One region of the Shouchella sp. JSM 1781072 genome, then DNA from elsewhere that is predicted to be linked to it. Evidence: riboswitches for the same ligand, from Rfam matches in the RefSeq annotation. Region 1 holds a riboswitch; each other region holds the start of a gene.
What was found. A riboswitch is a leader RNA that binds a small molecule or an ion and turns the genes downstream of it on or off. The one in region 1 is predicted to bind thiamine pyrophosphate.

Region 1 (4,215 bases):
TTGCTCCAGGAAGAGATGTCTATGAAGATGCCCAGTACCGTTTGGATCAACTTTTTAATGGCGTCACAAATGAAGTTCAAACGTTTTCAGCTGCATCTAACGCAGGTTCCGATGATGTTGAAGTGTTAGTTGCATTAGTGGATGAAAGTGATTACGACCAAAACACTGGTGAGCTCTTCTTAGGAGACGGGGCGCAATCAGGAACGGATAATGAATTTTGGCAGCTTGATGAGGGACAGTACATTGACCTTAATTTTGGTGTAAAGCTTGATGCGAATGCCGGGAACGAGTACCAGGGCGCTGTTTATCAAGCCGTTCTGGAAGTGTTAGCGAAACAAACAGATAATGGGTCTGAATATTAATCGTTAGAAGAGACCGGTCCGGCTTATGCCGAGACCGGTCTCTTCATTGTGGATAATGAGATGTTAAATACGAGGTTGCCTCTTCTTTTGTTACATCTAGCTGAAGTAATCCTTTTAGAAGAGTTTGTTCATATGCTGAAGCAGGCTTGGTTTCTTGACATTGCGGCCAATCCTGGTCGGAGGTAAATGTTAAAACCGGTAGATCGTTCATAAAGCCAGCTACGACTAGTTTGTTGTACCATCCGTCTTCTAAGGTGAGTGAACCTTTTTTGTACAATTCGTCAAAATCGATTGAAAGAAAATCGAGCTGATTTTCTTGTTTCACAACATCAATAAATTGCTCGGTTGTAATAAGATAGGCTTTCGAAAAAGTATGTGTATGCGGTTTGATTTCATTCCGAATAAAAGCCACCCCTCCAAATCCCCATTTTGTTTGCTCTTTTGCAAAATAAAGATCATAGGGTAACCGAAACGGAGTGGAGCAAAGAGGAGGGGTACGATCGCGAGCCCCTCTCTCTACTTTTGATGAGCCATCAGGCCGTCCGCCTTGTATATAACAAAGAAAACGTTCTTCAAGCATGTTCGAGCCGTAGCTCGCATACCATACGTGTGTCATGTAACAGCCTCAAGCGACACAGGCCATGATTCTTTTGTATACGCCATTTCCCAAAAGGCGTATTCTAATTGGCAGCTTTTCAAGAAATGATCAAGCATGTCTTGTTTTTGAGCTGCGGTTGCTTCCTGCGCAAGTTCATCAAGACGATTACAAAAAATGGCTGTAACGCTCATCTCACCGCCGGAACGGTAAAAGGAAATCCAATCGTAAAACGGATGATCCTCTTCGGGCTTGAAGGTTTCGTATAAATAATCGCCAATCACTTGATAAGTCCAAGGGCAGGGGAGTAGCACAGCTAAAACGTCTGCTAATGACCCCGTTTGAGCAACATCAAGCATATGCCTTGTATAATGATGTGCAGTTGGTGCTAATGGCTCGTGGTGCAAGTCTTCATAAGCAACCCCTGCAACTTGGCAGAAATTATTATGCGGGTGAATTTCGCTGTGGAGAATAAACGAAATTTGCTCATTAAACATGGCAATATCGTCTCTTGATGTGCTTTTGTTAATCGCTAATCCATAAATTTGCATAAACGTGTTTAAGTACTCAAAGTCTTGTTTGACGTAGTGGATTAAAGCTTCAGGTTCGAGCGTACCTTTCCCGATGCCTTGAACAAATGGGTGCTGAAGAATCGCTTCAAATACGGGGTTTGCTTTCTGTCTTAATTCGTTACTAAAACTCATAAAAATAACCTCCTTTTTGTTCACAAAGGGAGGACCCTAAAGGAGTGCCAGCAAATAGTGCTGCAGCTCCACTTCCCTACGCTGGTATTAACCAGATCAGGTTCAAAGGGTCAAAGCTAAGCTTTTCTCAGTCAAAAGACGCCCCTAGTGGTTCTCTTTTAGTGAACCATACATTGACAGATTATTCAATTCTTTTTACATGAAAAAAAGCATGGTAGGTAAACCATGCTTCAAACATATTAATTATCCTTCGACTTTATTTTCTGCTCGTTTTTCGATTTCCGTTTTCGCTTCTTCTCCCTCGCTCGGTTTCTTAGATAGGAACCATCCACCAAGCACGATTAAGACAAGTACACTGTAGAAGAATAGTTTCCAACCTGTCGAGTGTGGAAATTCATGCGGAATAACACCTATCGCATCGTGAGCCAGGACTTGCACAGCGAGTTTTACACCTACCCAGCCAACAATAATGAAAGCCGCTGTTTCAAGCCCAGGTCGTTTTTGTAAAAGCACCACAAATTTTGAAGCAGCAAAACGCATGATTAGAAGGCCGATAAATCCGCCTAAGAAAACAACGACAAACTGCCCAACGTCCATACTTCCTACGGTTCCAAGTCCTGTAGGTGTTAGTGCAGTTGCAAGCGCGACAGCAGCTAAGATTGAGTCGACTGCGAAGGCAATGTCGGCAATCTCTACTTTAAATACTGTTGTCCAGAACCCACTGCCTTTTTTTACTTTCGTGATTCCAGCGGCTTGCTCTTGTTTTTTGACGACATGTTTTCGGAACAAATGATTTAACGCAATAAATAATAAGTATGCGGCACCGAGTGCTTGAACTTGCCAAACATCCACTAAGAATGAAATGACAAATAACGAAGCTAATCGGAAAACGAATGCACCAGCTAACCCGTAAAACAGGGCTTTTTTACGTTCCTTGTCGGGTAAATGTTTCACCATAATAGCTAAAACAAGTGCATTATCTGCGGCAAGAATCCCTTCTAAAGCAATAAGAACAAGTAATACCCAGCTGTATTCTAATAATAAAGCTGCATCCATAGTCAACACGCCTCTCTTAGTTTGCACCCCTTAGGTTCGACAAAACGAGTCAATTTATGAATACAAAAAGACCCCTGCCTTGTACGAACGAGGCAAAGGTCTTGCTAGACATTATGTATATCATGCCAAACAAAGCCGGTGGAAGTTCTCCACGTAATGACGACTTTGGTTCAAGTTATAGAAACTTGCAGCTACTCCCCTTTGAAGGAATGTATGTGATTGTTAAAAATAGTATATGTGAAGAGCCATGATCCGTCAAGAAAAATTTCAAAATAATGAAACGGGTGAGCATAATGCGCTTCTAATTCGGGTAGAGATGAATAATGAAGAAAAGGATGTGGTGTAAGGTGCGGCTTGAACATCGTATGATCGAAGCAAACGGTTATCACTTTCATGCTGTTTGTGCGGGACCTAAAGATGGAGAACTTGTCTTAATGTTACACGGATTTCCAGAGTTTTGGTATGGATTTAGACATCAAATAACTGAGCTTGCCAAGAATGGTTATTATGTTGTTGTACCCGACCAAAGAGGCTATAACGAAAGCGATAAACCTCAGACGATTGAATCGTATACACTTGATGAATTGCGAGATGACTGTGAAGCGATGATTGACTTTTTTAACAGAGAGCAAGCGATTGTTATTGGGCATGACTGGGGCGGTGCGGTTGCTTGGCATTTAGCAGCTACAAGACCAAATCGTGTGAAAAAACTCATTCCAGTAAATATTCCTCATCCTGCTGATATGCCAAAAGGAATGGTGAAAAATCCGACTCAGTTTGTTCGAAGTTTGTATATGGTATTTTTCCAATTGCCGTATTTGCCAGAGAAAGTATTGAAGACAGATGCTTTTACGTACATGGCGAAAGGGTTAAAGTGGACAGGTCGTCATGGTGCGTTTGACAAAGAGGACTTGGAGCATTACCGAACAGCTTGGTTACAGCCAGGGGCGATCAAAGCGATGTTAAATTGGTATCGAGCAGTACGAATTGATTTTCGCCACGGATGGAAGGCGCTTGACTTTAACATCGATGTGCCGACGACAATCCTTTGGGGGCTGGATGACCCATTCCTTTCAAAAACGCTAGCGAAAGAAAGCTTGAAACGTTGTACACAAGGAGAACTTATTTATATTGGGGATGCGACGCATTGGGTTCACCATGAATATCCTAGCATCATTAATCATCTAATACTAAAGAGCCTAAGCAAAAACGAGTCTCAATCGGAACAAGTACTGAGCGACTAGGCAACCGAGATTTCCATTATTCTCTTTCTAGTGTTACGATACGTTTATTCAGATTAAAGGAGGGATCGTTCAAATGATTCATGTTCTGATCTCAAGAAAGAATGATTAAATGCAAGATGCATCACCTGTAGACGATGGTAGTTAAATGTCCTTCGTTTATCCACAGGCTGAGGCGTGTGCGTTTTTTGTGTATCACAAAATGATGGAGGTCTTTTAACACTTATGATTGAAACACATACAAGAACGATCCAAGA
Region 2 (4,215 bases), on a different contig from region 1:
AAAGAGGTTTTCTTCCATACTTCAATCCAGGCTCATTCACCGGGTAGGAGCGGCTTCCTAACGTTTTAGATGCAGACAGGCGACAATTCAAAGGACTGTGAATTCGATGATAGTCACTTGGGCTTAGGTAGAGAATGACATACGTACCGCCCTCAAATTTCTCCGCTTGATCTTTAGACTGCAGCATATCTTCTAAGCGATAGTGTTGCCCCTTCACAATAAATGTGGCATCTTGTTTAATTTCTCCTGTCTCTTCACATCTTCCATCAACTGGTGAAACAACACTCTTTTCTTCTTGATTAATAGGTCGATTTTTCATTTCAATTTGTCTCGTAAAAAACGAATGTAAACTTCCATGCTCTTTATATGGCAACAATGCTTCTTCATGATTAATCTTATAAGTTTTAATAAACATTGGAATAAACGGCTTACTAAGCTTTGATTTCGTAAATTGTTTTAACAGTTTTGAGCTCCATTGACGATTTGTTAGTTCTATACTCATTTGAAAAAATTTCCTTTTCATCTCATCACCTTTAATGCTTTTTGCATCATTGCCCGCTTTTTTATGGTATACTTTGGTATTATAGCACGTAAATAAACTCGAAAAGAGGTGAAATGTACGTGTTCTTATTAAATCAATTAGTCTCGACTCGAAAAAAAATTAAAGGTCAAATTGCGAATGGATTAACGCTTATTAATTTAGGCCTTGGGATAACCGCAATTATGTTTATTTTACAAGGAAGTATTTGGTACGGATTTTTATTTATCGCTCTTGCAGCTTTATTTGATCGCTTTGATGGAATGGTAGCTAGGCGATTAAAAATTGAGTCAGAACTCGGAAAGCAACTTGATTCCTTAAGTGACCTCGTATCATTTGGTGTGGCCCCTGCTCTACTAGTCCAACAAGCCACATTAATGCCGTTAAGTTTTGTAGGCGGACTTGCCGTTGTTCTCTTTATTTTATGTGGTGCTTTAAGACTTGCACGCTTTAACATTACAGATTCTCCTAATGAATTTATTGGATTACCAATTACAGGCGCAGGGTGTATCTTGGCCTTTTCAACACTTTTTAATGATCAATTACCCGAAACATTTTTTGTTATTTTTATGATTTGTTTATCTGGTTTAATGATTAGCAACATTAGGGTAAAGAAAGTGTAACGCCTCATTTCAACATGAATCGTCAAAAATTGATTCATAAGTCTATTTTTATTGCTTAACTGGCTAAAATTACTGCTTTTAGCTTGACAGTAGCAGGATTCATGAGTAAATTAAGGGCAGGCAGTAACGTCTGCCCGCTTTAAAAGCGGATTTTAAGTATACATATTATTCTCGTGTAAAAGAATAATACGTTATTCTATGTAAAGAAAAGGAGTTTTTACAGATGAACAAAACAGATCTGATTAATGCAGTTTCCGAGCAAGCAGAAATCTCTAAAAAGGACGCGTCAAAAGCAGTTGACGCTGTATTTGAAGGTATTACTGATTCTCTAGTAAACGGAGGGAAAGTTCAACTTGTTGGATTTGGTAGCTTCGAAGTTAGAGAGCGTTCAGCAAGAAAAGGACGCAACCCGCAAACAGGAGAAGAAATCGAAATTCCAGCAACTAAAAACCCTGCGTTCAAGCCTGGTAAGCAATTAAAAGACGCAGTCAACTCATAAGATTTGCACAAACTGTATAAAATAAATTCCACTAGGGGTGCATGAATGCTGAGAAAAGGGAAACCTTTAACTCTTCAACCTGATCTAGGTAAAACTAGCGTAGGGAAGTGGAAAGCAATGACTATTGCTCAAAAAACGGCCGCCTCTTTCTGTGCGGTCGTTTTTTTGTTGAAAGGATGATTATATAATGGAATCAATTCGTCGTGCACTCACAATAGCTGGTACAGACCCAACAGGTGGAGCGGGAATCCAAGCTGATATTAAAACGTTTCAAGAACTAGAGGTTTATGGCATGTCCGTCTTAACATCCATCGTGGCACAAAACACAACGGGTGTCAGAGGCATTCATCACCTTCCAATTGAAATGATTGAATTGCAGTTAGATGCAGTGCTGGACGACATTTATCCTCATGCCATTAAAACAGGCATGATTGCGCAAAAAGACATGATGGCTCTTTTAAGTCATAAACTCGATAAACTTACGAACGTTCCATACATTTGTGATCCAGTCATGATGGCTAAGAATGGCGATGCCCTACTTGAAAAAGATGTACGATCGTTTTTGCGAGATACACTCGTTCCTCTAGCCACTATCGCTACACCAAATATTGCGGAAGCAGAAGACTTAATTGAAATGAAAATCGAATCCGTTGATGATATGAAAAAAGCAGCTAAACGAATTGTTCATGAACTTGGCGCGACGTACACAGTTGTCAAAGGTGGCAGCCTCCAAGGAGATGCTATAGACGTATTCTATAGTGCAGATGATGGCTATCATACTCTTGACGCACCACGAACGGATACAAACCATACACACGGTACAGGATGTACGTTTTCTGCCGCGATTAGCGCAGAATTAGCAAAAGGTGTTCCTGTTTTTGCTGCTGTGCAAAAAGCAAAGCACTATACATCGGCTGCCATCGCACATTCATTAAATATCGGACATGGGTATGGGCCAACAAATCACTGGGCACATCGCCTTCACTCCAATTCAACCCCCCTTTAAAACACCTTTAATAAGTAGAAAAAAGCCTACCACTTGTTTCGGTAAGCCTTTTTCTACCATTATGCGATTCTTACAATTCTTAGTGCTGCACCTTGACCATCTACTAATACAGCAGCGCCTAATAATCCAAATAATTCTAGCTCAATTATATCACCAGCCGCCAAATCTGCTACAACATTTCCTGGAATATTTGTAACAGCTACACCTGGAGATACTTCCGAAGAAGCAAGTGGTGTACCGTTAACAGTAAGTCGTAACCCTAGCAACAGTCCAGCTGTCAGATTCACATTATAAGAAATACTATACGTTCCCGCAGTGTCAATTGTAAATCCATCTCCTGTTGCCGTTATTCCAGCCGCTAACTGATTATCAGGAACTGGAACCGTCGTACCGCCAAGAACAACTGCAATTGTTGATCCGCCATTCGTACCAAATGCATACGTAGACGTTAGCGCTTCTCCTGTAGGGCTTGCTGGACCGGTTGGACCCGTCGGACCTGCTGGGCCAGTTACACCAAGACTAGGAAGGACTAATTCAAAATCAGCTGACTCACCTGGTGTTCCTGTTGGAGCGTCTACTAAGACGCGATAAACAGAACCTTCAAATGATACCAATTCACCTGCAGTTAATGCTGGAGCGGTAGCAGGATCAAAAAGCGTAACACCATCAAGTCCAACACCTGTTACCCCTGTTGGACCTGCTGGGCCAGTTGGACCGGTTGCTCCATCTAATCCTGTTGGACCAATTGGACCGGTTGGGCCCGTGATTCCGTCTAATCCTGTTGGACCTGCTGGGCCAGTTGGACCGGTTGCTCCGTCTAATCCTGTTGGACCTGTTGGGCCAGTTGGACCGGTTGCTCCGTCTAATCCTGTTGGACCTGTTGGGCCAGTTGGACCGGTTGCTCCATCTAATCCTGTTGGACCTGCTGGGCCAGTTGGACCGGTTGCTCCGTCTAATCCTGTTGGACCTGCTGGGCCGGTTGGACCAGTTGCTCCGTCTAATCCTGTTGGACCTGCTGGGCCAGTTGGACCTGTAATTCCTGTAATTCCTGTCGCTCCTCCATCACCAATGATGAGTTCATATTCAGGTGATGTTCCTGGAACACCTGCAGGTGCGTTGACTAGCACTCGATAGACGCTTCCGTTAAATGAGGTAAACTGACCTGCTACTAAACTAGGTCGTACCAGTTCATTAAATGGAATAATATCATCTAGTCCAATACCTGTAGCACCAGGCGATCCTGTTGGACCTGGCGGGCCGGTTGGGCCGGTAATAGCCGTAATCCCTGTTCCTCCACCTGGGGGACCTGTTGGACCCGTCGGACCTGCTGGACCGGTTGGACCGGTTGGACCTGCGTCAGGTAGAAAACTTCCTCCATTACGAGGAGTTCTTGAAAAACGTTGAATGTTATCGCAATTAAAATAATCCATTTTATAGCTCCTCCTATTTTATTGCTGTATATGAACAGCTTATAAATCGTATGCTCGATGCACATACTTTGATTGTGTGGACGACATGCATAGAGCTGAAAGGAGTAACCCAATTTTCG
Region 3 (4,215 bases), on a different contig from region 1:
GAAAAACGTTCTGGATGAAAAGCTTCTAGCGGAAACGAAACGTCTCGTTCTAATAAATCTTCCGTTACGACCTTTGCCGTAATTGCGCTTAATAAAATACCATTTCGATAATGACCGCATGCGAAATAAATCTTTGGATGATCGGTTAATCGACCAATATACGGAAAACCATCTTGTGTAGCTGGTCGCAAGCCGGCCCACTCATGAATAGTCGGTTCATCTTGAAGGGCAGGCAGGATTTTTTTATTCCAGCGCTTTAAGCGATCCATACCTTTTGCTGTAACTGACGTTTCAAAACCAGCAATATCTTCTGAAGCTCCATTTACAATTGTACCATTTGCTTTTGGAACGAGATAGCCTTGACTCGTATAGACAATATGATTAAGTAACGATTCATTTGGACGATACGCACATATTTGACCTCGTATTGGATAGATTGGCAGGTTAAGCCCTAACGTTTCTGCTTGCTTTTGTGCCCAAGCTCCTGTTGTAACGACAACTTGATCTGCTTCAAACACTTGACCCCTAGCTTTTACTTGCACATCATCAGACGATGACGACAGAATCTCTACTTCTCCTAAATGTTCACAAATGTCGACGGATGAACGTTTGCACGCCTCAATTAACGCTTTCACAAAATCTGGAGCGTAAATGTGCGCTTCATTTGGGTAGTAAATCGCTCCTTTTATTTCCTCTGATAGATGTGGCTCAAGCGCAAGCACTTCTTCTTGGTTCAAAATTTGCATATCTTTATTATAGTCTTTTTGCCAAGACGATCTTGTATAAAGAGGAAGTAAGTCCGCTTCATGATAGACACAATGAAGGCTTCCTGATTTTGAATATTCAAAATCGACACCCGATGTTTTTCTTACATATGCTTGCCATTCAGGATATAAAGTTAGACTTGCCAAACTAAAATCAAAAAAAACATCTTGGTCTTCCCCAATCTCTGAAAAAGGAGCGAGCATCCCTGCTGCCGCTCCTGAGGCTTGGCCGCCACACGTGTCCTTTTCTAAAATCGTTACTCGAGTGCCTTCACTTGCCAGCCGTAATGCAATTGATAATCCAATAATTCCGCCACCAATGACGATTATTTTTTCCATTTTGAGCCTCTCCTATTTCATGTACTGTGTTGTTGGGCTACTTGCACTCGCATATGGTTTTTTCGGAATTCTCCCTGCTTCATACGACAGTTCGCCTGCCTCAATCGCTAAACGCATCGCTTTTGCCATTTTAACAGGGTCTTTTGCTTTCGCTACAGGGGTATTCATTAAGATTCCATCCACACCCAGCTCCATTGCTTTTGCAACATCGCTTGGCGTACCTAATCCTGCATCAATAATAATTGGTACATTTGCTTCTTCTACAATTAAACCAATATTGTATTCATTTAAGATTCCAAGCCCTGTACCAATCGGCGCAGCTCCTGGCATGACAGCATGAGCGCCTGCTTCCTCTAGCCGTTTACACAAAATGGGGTCGTCAGACGTATAGGGTAAAACGGTAAACCCTTCTGATACAAGGATTTCGGTTGCTCTTAACGTTTCGATCGGATCAGGCAGCAACGTTTTTTCAGAAGCACTAATTTCAATTTTAATCCAATCACTTAGACCAGACGCTTTTGCTAAACGAGCAATACGAATGGCTTCTTCCGCTGTGGAAGCACCAGATGTATTCGGCAAATACTGAAAATTTTCCCCGTTTAAATGTTGTAAAATCGCATCTTCGGCCGGCGCTTCTAAGTTTACGCGGCGCAAAGCAAACGTTAATACTTCAGCACCAGATGCTTTAATCGCTTCATTTTGAACAAAAGGATTTGGGTAGCGACCAGTACCTAAAAAGAAGCGTGACTGTAATGGCTTTCCGTTTATACGTAAAAGGTTTTTTTTCATTTCTCAACCACCTCCAACAAAATGAACAAGCTCAATTGACTTATTCTCAGATAAGGATGTATTGCTCCAATTTTCACGGGCAATGATCTCACCAGCCATCTCGACAACGAGGAGTTGCCCGTTTAATTCTAGTTCCGCAATCAATTGTTCAATGGTTTCACTTTTTACAGTTCTCTGCTCACCATTTATGAAAAGATTCATGCTTTCGCCTCATTTATCGCCTTTGTCATAGTTTCTGCCGCTGCTTGCACATCTTCCGCTGCTACCACTTCCGTAATGACACAAACGGCATCTGCTCCTGCTTCAATGACTTCGCGGACATTATGAGTTTTAATGCCACCGATTGCTACAAAAGGAATCGAGACATGCGCTTTAATTTCTTTTATATACGAAGTGGTAACTGGATCAACTACGTCTTCTTTACTATTTGTTGGAAAAATGGGGCCGACACCAATATAGTCTGCTCCACCCTTTTCTGCTTCAAGGGCTTCGTCTAATTTGTGCGTAGATACACCAATAATTTTGTCTTTACCGACAAGTTTACGGACTTCAGCCAACGGCATGTCATCTTGACCTACGTGAACCCCATCTGCATCGACTGCCATCGCAATATCAATGTAGTCATTCACTATAAACGGCACGTTATAGGTTTTACAAAGATCATTTAAACGCTTTGCTTTCTCAAACACTTCTTTTCGACTGCTCGTTTTATCTCTTAGCTGTATAAAGTCTGCTCCACCTTTAATCGCCTCTTCCATTACTTGAAGAAGCTCTTTGCCTTCATGAAACGCTTCTCCTGTTATGACATAAAGTTGAAAATCTTTCATTTTGTCTACACTCCTTTACGCAAAAAAACCGTAACCAAAGGGGTTACGGTTTACACGCTCAATTATATGATACGTATGCCGACTTCCCTCCGCTGGTATAAACCAGATCAGGTTAAAGAGTAAAAGAAATTCGTTCTTTTTCTCAGCCCAACTTCATCGGGCACCCCTAGTCTTTTGCTATTTTCTTTTAGTATGACATAAGTGCTTTTGTTTTTAAAGTGGTAAGAAACGAGATCCCGCTATACCAGGTTTAGTCATTTCTTTTGGATCAAGAATTTCGTTTAATTCTTCTTCAGATAAAATGCCACGCTCCAAACAAATTTCTCGCACAGGTCGCTCCGTTTCTAACGCTTCTTTGGCAATGCGAGTGGCCACTTCATAGCCAACGTGAGGATTAATCGCCGTAACAATTCCAACACTATTTTCAACAAGCTCTCGACAGCGGTCGATATTAGCCGTAATACCAGCAATCGCATATTCACGGAATACGCGCATGCCATTTTCAAGAACGGTTAAAGATTGTAATAAATTAAAGACAAGCACAGGTTCCATTACATTTAACTCAAGCTGTCCCGCTTCAGATGCAAGGCTAATCGTATGATCATTTCCAATTACTTGGAAAGAAAGCTGATTGATCACTTCACACATGACTGGATTTACTTTTCCCGGCATAATCGAAGATCCAGGTTGACGAGCAGGTAAATTTATTTCATTTAACCCTGTACGAGGCCCAGAACTCATTAAACGTAAATCATTGGCTATTTTGGATAAATTAATGGCTAATATTTTTAATGAACTTGAAAGTTCAGTATAAGCGTCGGTATTTTGCGTTGCATCTACAAGATCTTCTGCTGTTTTAAAAGGAAGATTTGTAACCGTCGCAAGATGTGTTGCTACTTTTTCAATATACTCCGGTTTAGCGTTTAAGCCTGTCCCAACAGCTGTAGCACCCATATTCACTTCATGTAAATGATTGGCAGAGCGGCTAATTCGTTTTAAATCACGGACTAACACTTTCCGATAAGAACCAAATTCTTGTCCAAGTCGAATCGGCACTGCATCTTGTAGATGCGTACGTCCCATCTTGAGGACATCGTCAAACTCTTCCGCTTTTCCTTCCATTTCCGCAATCAATTTTCGTAACTCATCGGTTAACCCCTGCGTCATATGAAGTGCAGCGATATGAATGGCAGTTGGAAAGGCATCGTTTGTTGATTGAGCCATGTTCACATGGGTGTTTGGGCTAACTTTTAAATAGTCGCCTTTTTCTCCACCTAAAATTTCAATGGCACGATTGGCAATGACTTCATTCGCGTTCATATTAAAGGATGTGCCTGCACCACCTTGAATCGAATCAACAATGAAATGTTCATTTAATTCGCCGTTAATGACATCATCACTTGCTTTCACAATCGCATCAGCAATATGGGGACGTAAAACACCAACGTCTCGATTTGCCATGGCTGCAGCTTTTTTCACAAAACCAAATGCTCGAA
Region 4 (4,215 bases), on a different contig from region 1:
CTGCTAGTAATTGTGAAGAACCGCTTCCAAACGTAATCGCTGTTTTTGATAAAAATTGAAAGTCAACCTGTGACATGAAAAGACCTCCTAAGAACTGTGTTTAATTGAATTTTCTTCGTCAATTGCTTGATTTTTTTCCATGTATTTACGTCCGTATTCAGGTAGAAACAAAGTGAGGATACCAAAGATAAAAGGAGCTAAACAACAAATTGCCATCGCGCTGTAAAGCGTCATGATTTCACTCAACTGGCCAACAATAATGGACCCTAACGCTGCACCTAGAGTAATCGCTGTCAATACAATGCTTGTGCTTGCCGCAACCGTTTTAGAATGTAAACCTGGAATACGATAGAGAATCGTATAGGCTAGTGGAACAAAAGCGTATGCGCCATATCCACAAATGGCAGCGGCAATTGCTAAAATGACTAAATTTGATGTTTGCAACAAAATGAAATACGAGACAGGAAGAATAAATCCCCAAATCCAAATCAAAGGCTTATCATAACCGATTGATTTTGCCAAATAAGGAGAAGTTAATGACGCAATAGCGGAAAAAATAGGGATAAGCCCTAGAATAAAGCCAGTCTGACCAATCGTTAAGCCTAATGTGTCCGTTGCATGTGAAGGCCAAAATGTAAAAGCCGCTACCCAGATTAATGTGGTTGTTGGCCATGCAAAGGCTAGTAGCCAAACTGTTTTTAATTTCATTGCTTGAAGGATAGGATTTTTAGCTACTGTTGACTGTGACGCAACGTTCGTATTTGATGTCATTTCTTTTTTGTCGCGATAAAAGATCGGCCATAAAATAGCGAGAACGAGTACGAGACTACCTAATACGATTGCCGTCATGCGCCAGCCTCCAAAAAAAGCAAGGATGTAGACGATTGCCATCGTGCCAAGAGTTTGACCGATAGGCTGTAAGAAATTTTCGATTCCATTAATTTCTGTTAATCGAGTTTGAGGTACCCACTTCACTTTGACCACAACGACGGCACCTAAAATACTGACCATAATACTTTTGAATAGAATCATACTTGTCAGCATGGTGAACGTGTTTTGTGCGAGCCCAAACAAAAGAAGACCACTTCCACCAAGAAAAATCATGCCCATTATGCTATAGCGTGGATCAAGCTTTGTTGCTAGTGCCACAATAGGAATCGTAAGTAAACCAGCAATCAACTGTGAGATTCCAGCCAAATTACCAGCTGTATCATAGCCGAACTGAAGATCACTCATGATATCGGGCAAGACCATGCCGTAAGAAAAGCTTACCGTTTGCGCTAGCATCACCGTTATCCAAACCATTCCAAGTAATCCCCAGCCTCTTTTCTCGATGCTAGTCGTAACCTTGTTCATTTAATGGCCTCCTTTTATAAAAGCGCTTACAATTATTTATATACAGTTTACTGTACGTAAATTATACTGTCAACCAATAGCGTGAAAACTCAATCAGCTCAATTAGTGATAAAATGAATTACGTTTAAATGATGCTACCTTTCATTTTGCGTATGATCTTTTTCAACTGTTTATGAAGAATACCATTTCTTTAAGTTTTAAATTTTTTTTGCAGTTTGATACACTAAACATAACAACAATAAATTGAATAAAAACACCACTAGGGGTGCGCTAAGCTGAGAGAGACAAGGATGTCTTAACCCTTATGAACCTGATCTAGATGATACTAGCGGAGGGAAGTGGTTGAATCAGATGCGTCGTTTAATCGTTCAACACTTCTTTTCCTAAAAAAAGAGGTGTTTTTTATTTTTGAGGAGGAAAAGGGTATGGAAACATTCGTTGATGACGTGCACGAGCGAAAAGATGAGTTAATCCAACTTGTGAAAGACTTGATTGAGTTTGAAACACCAGCGCCGCCAGCTCGTAATACAGCAGGAATTCAAGCGTATATTGCGAACTATTTAAACGACTTAGGGGCAACGGTTGATCAGTGGGACGTTTATGAAGGGGATCCGAATGTAGTTGGCACATTAAAAGGATCGCACTCAGATACCTTTCACAGTTTGATTTTGAATGGTCACGTAGATGTCGCTTCTGTTGATAAGGATGAGGTGTGGAAGACGTCCCCTTTTTCTGCCGAGGTTATGGATGGAACGATTTACGGTCGTGGTGCTGCAGACATGAAAGGTGGTCTTGCTGCTTGTTTGTTTGCACTAAAACTTGCATCTGATTATGGTTTGAAGTTAAAGGGAGATGTCTTTTTACAGTCGGTTATCGGAGAAGAAGTGGGGGAAGCAGGGACGAAGCAATGTTGTGAGCGTGGCTATCAAGCAGACTATGCGATCGTCGCGGACACAAGTCACTGTGCCATTCAAGGTCAGGGCGGCGTCATTACAGGCTGGATTACAATTAAAAGTCCGACCACGCACCATGACGGCACGAGAAGACAAATGGTCCATGCAGGAGGAGGCGTGCATGGAGCAAGCGCAATTGAAAAAATGACAAAAATGATTACGGCTTTGCAAGAGTTAGAACGACACTGGGCTATTACAAAATCGTATCCTGGATTCCCCTCAGGAACCAACACGATTAATCCAGCCGTTATTGAAGGCGGACGGCATCCTGCTTTTGTAGCGGATGAATGCCGTTTATGGATAACGGTTCATTTTTACCCTGATGAAACGGTTGAAGAAGTCACAAAACAAATCGAAAACCATCTTCTTGCTGTTGCACAGGGAGATATATGGCTTCGAGATCATCCACCGCTGTTTGAATGGGGAGGCGAATCTATGATTGTTGATCGTGGCGAGGTGTTTCCTGCGTTTTCGGTTGATCAAGAACACGCTGCATTCTCGATGGTTACGGAAGCACACGAAGCGTTTTTTGGAGCACGACCAGATGTGGAAATGTCTCAAACGGTCACGGATGGAGGTTGGCTAGCCTCTTACGGTATCCCAACGATTCTTTATGGACCAGGGAAATTAGAACATGCGCATGCTGTGAATGAGCAATTAAATATTGAGGAGCTCATGAATTATACGCAGTCGTTGCTTCGTTTTATGATTAGCTGGTGCAACACGCCAAAAAGTAGCGCAGATTAATGCGCTACTTTCTTACCACAAGGTGGAGAGCGGTCCGTGTTCGCCAAAGACAGGATCATGACTTGGTTTCGGGACTTCTGTAATTTTTTGAATATGTTTTTCTTTCTCTGCAGGGTCACCTGTACATAAATCATATGGAACGCCTTCAGGATACGCGCCGATAACAGCAAATGACTCGCTACCATCAATAAATTTATGGCCGGTTCCTGCTGGTAAGATTAACACATCGCCGACACCAACTTCGAGCTGCTCGCCAGACACACCCCCAACTTGTAACGTTGCTTCACCTTCGACCACAACTAATACTTCATGGGCGTTGCTATGGTAGTGATGATAGTCAAAAATGCCACCACGCCAAGAGTTATACCAGTGATTTTCTTTTAAAATTTGTTCAATGCTATCTTCATTTTCAAATACCGCTTGATAATGCACAAATGGATAGCTCGGATGGTTTGGAACCCGCCCATCATCATTAAAATAATGTTGCTTCACCGTAACTTGATTTAAATCTCGCATCTGAAAAGCCTCCCATTTCCCTTTTATTATCTATACCACCCTAATGAGAGCGCAAACATAAAACAATCGACAGGAATGAGAATAAAGTTGTTTACGAAACGAGAAAGCGGGTAAAGAATTCCAAATAAATCCAAATCATTAGAGGTGTGAAGAATGAAGCGAAAACTAATGAAAGCTGAACAAGATCGCGTAATCAGTGGCGTTTGCGGGGGAATTGCAGACCATTTGGGGATCCCATCCCTCGCTGTCCGCTTGATTTTTCTTGTTATCCCCGCTAACGTTTTAATTTATGTGATCTTGGCAATGTATTTAGAGACAAATCCGGTTATCTAAGGGGAGGATGAAAATTTACAATACCAAATCCCATTCATGAATCTCAAAATCTCTTGCTCGTTCGACGACGTAAGGATCATTTTGCACAAGCTCTAGTAATTCTTCGAAAGTATTCGTTTGATAGATGACGAGCCCTCCTGTTCCGTCGATAAAGCGGCCGTTGGCAAAGATTTTTCCGTCTGCCTTTTTCTCCTGAAGGTATGCGACGTGAGCTTCACGATAGTCTTCGCTTTTCTGTTCATCTAGCATCGGTAAAAGTACGGCATAATAAGTCATAGGTCACTTCTCCTTATGATTAGATTTCGATTTT

Region 2: another riboswitch for thiamine pyrophosphate. It lies ahead of thiD (bifunctional hydroxymethylpyrimidine kinase/phosphomethylpyrimidine kinase); the one in region 1 lies ahead of tenA (thiaminase II).
Region 3: another riboswitch for thiamine pyrophosphate. It lies ahead of thiE (thiamine phosphate synthase); the one in region 1 lies ahead of tenA (thiaminase II).
Region 4: another riboswitch for thiamine pyrophosphate. It lies ahead of ACE1TH_RS10765 (acetylornithine deacetylase); the one in region 1 lies ahead of tenA (thiaminase II).

Annotation. Positions count from the first base shown of each region.
Region 1 covers NZ_JBHFQE010000003.1:60,200-64,414, reverse strand. The annotation lists gene ACE1TH_RS14235 (TasA family protein) at 1-362, shown strand, start outside; gene ACE1TH_RS14230 (hypothetical protein) at 406-978, opposite strand; gene tenA (thiaminase II) at 975-1,661, opposite strand; TPP riboswitch at 1,718-1,817, opposite strand; gene ACE1TH_RS14220 (TerC family protein) at 1,905-2,717, opposite strand; yybP-ykoY riboswitch at 2,756-2,929, opposite strand; gene ACE1TH_RS14215 (alpha/beta fold hydrolase) at 3,065-3,961, shown strand; gene hflX (GTPase HflX) at 4,184-4,215, shown strand, end outside.
Region 2 covers NZ_JBHFQE010000001.1:1,557,326-1,561,540, forward strand. The annotation lists gene ACE1TH_RS08315 (phosphatidylserine decarboxylase) at 1-523, opposite strand, end outside; gene pssA (CDP-diacylglycerol--serine O-phosphatidyltransferase) at 616-1,161, shown strand; gene ACE1TH_RS08325 (HU family DNA-binding protein) at 1,385-1,660, shown strand; TPP riboswitch at 1,684-1,783, shown strand; gene thiD (bifunctional hydroxymethylpyrimidine kinase/phosphomethylpyrimidine kinase) at 1,848-2,666, shown strand; gene ACE1TH_RS08335 (BclA C-terminal domain-containing protein) at 2,726-4,096, opposite strand.
Region 3 covers NZ_JBHFQE010000001.1:1,462,763-1,466,977, forward strand. The annotation lists gene thiO (glycine oxidase ThiO) at 1-1,103, opposite strand, end outside; gene ACE1TH_RS07760 (thiazole synthase) at 1,116-1,892, opposite strand; gene thiS (sulfur carrier protein ThiS) at 1,896-2,093, opposite strand; gene thiE (thiamine phosphate synthase) at 2,090-2,719, opposite strand; TPP riboswitch at 2,787-2,897, opposite strand; gene aspA (aspartate ammonia-lyase) at 2,933-4,215, opposite strand, start outside.
Region 4 covers NZ_JBHFQE010000002.1:276,897-281,111, reverse strand. The annotation lists gene ACE1TH_RS10775 (iron-containing alcohol dehydrogenase) at 1-76, opposite strand, end outside; gene ACE1TH_RS10770 (MFS transporter) at 88-1,356, opposite strand; TPP riboswitch at 1,608-1,710, shown strand; gene ACE1TH_RS10765 (acetylornithine deacetylase) at 1,782-3,056, shown strand; gene ACE1TH_RS10760 (cupin domain-containing protein) at 3,069-3,572, opposite strand; gene ACE1TH_RS10755 (PspC domain-containing protein) at 3,726-3,905, shown strand; gene ACE1TH_RS10750 (YciI family protein) at 3,921-4,181, opposite strand; gene ACE1TH_RS10745 (class I SAM-dependent methyltransferase) at 4,201-4,215, opposite strand, start outside.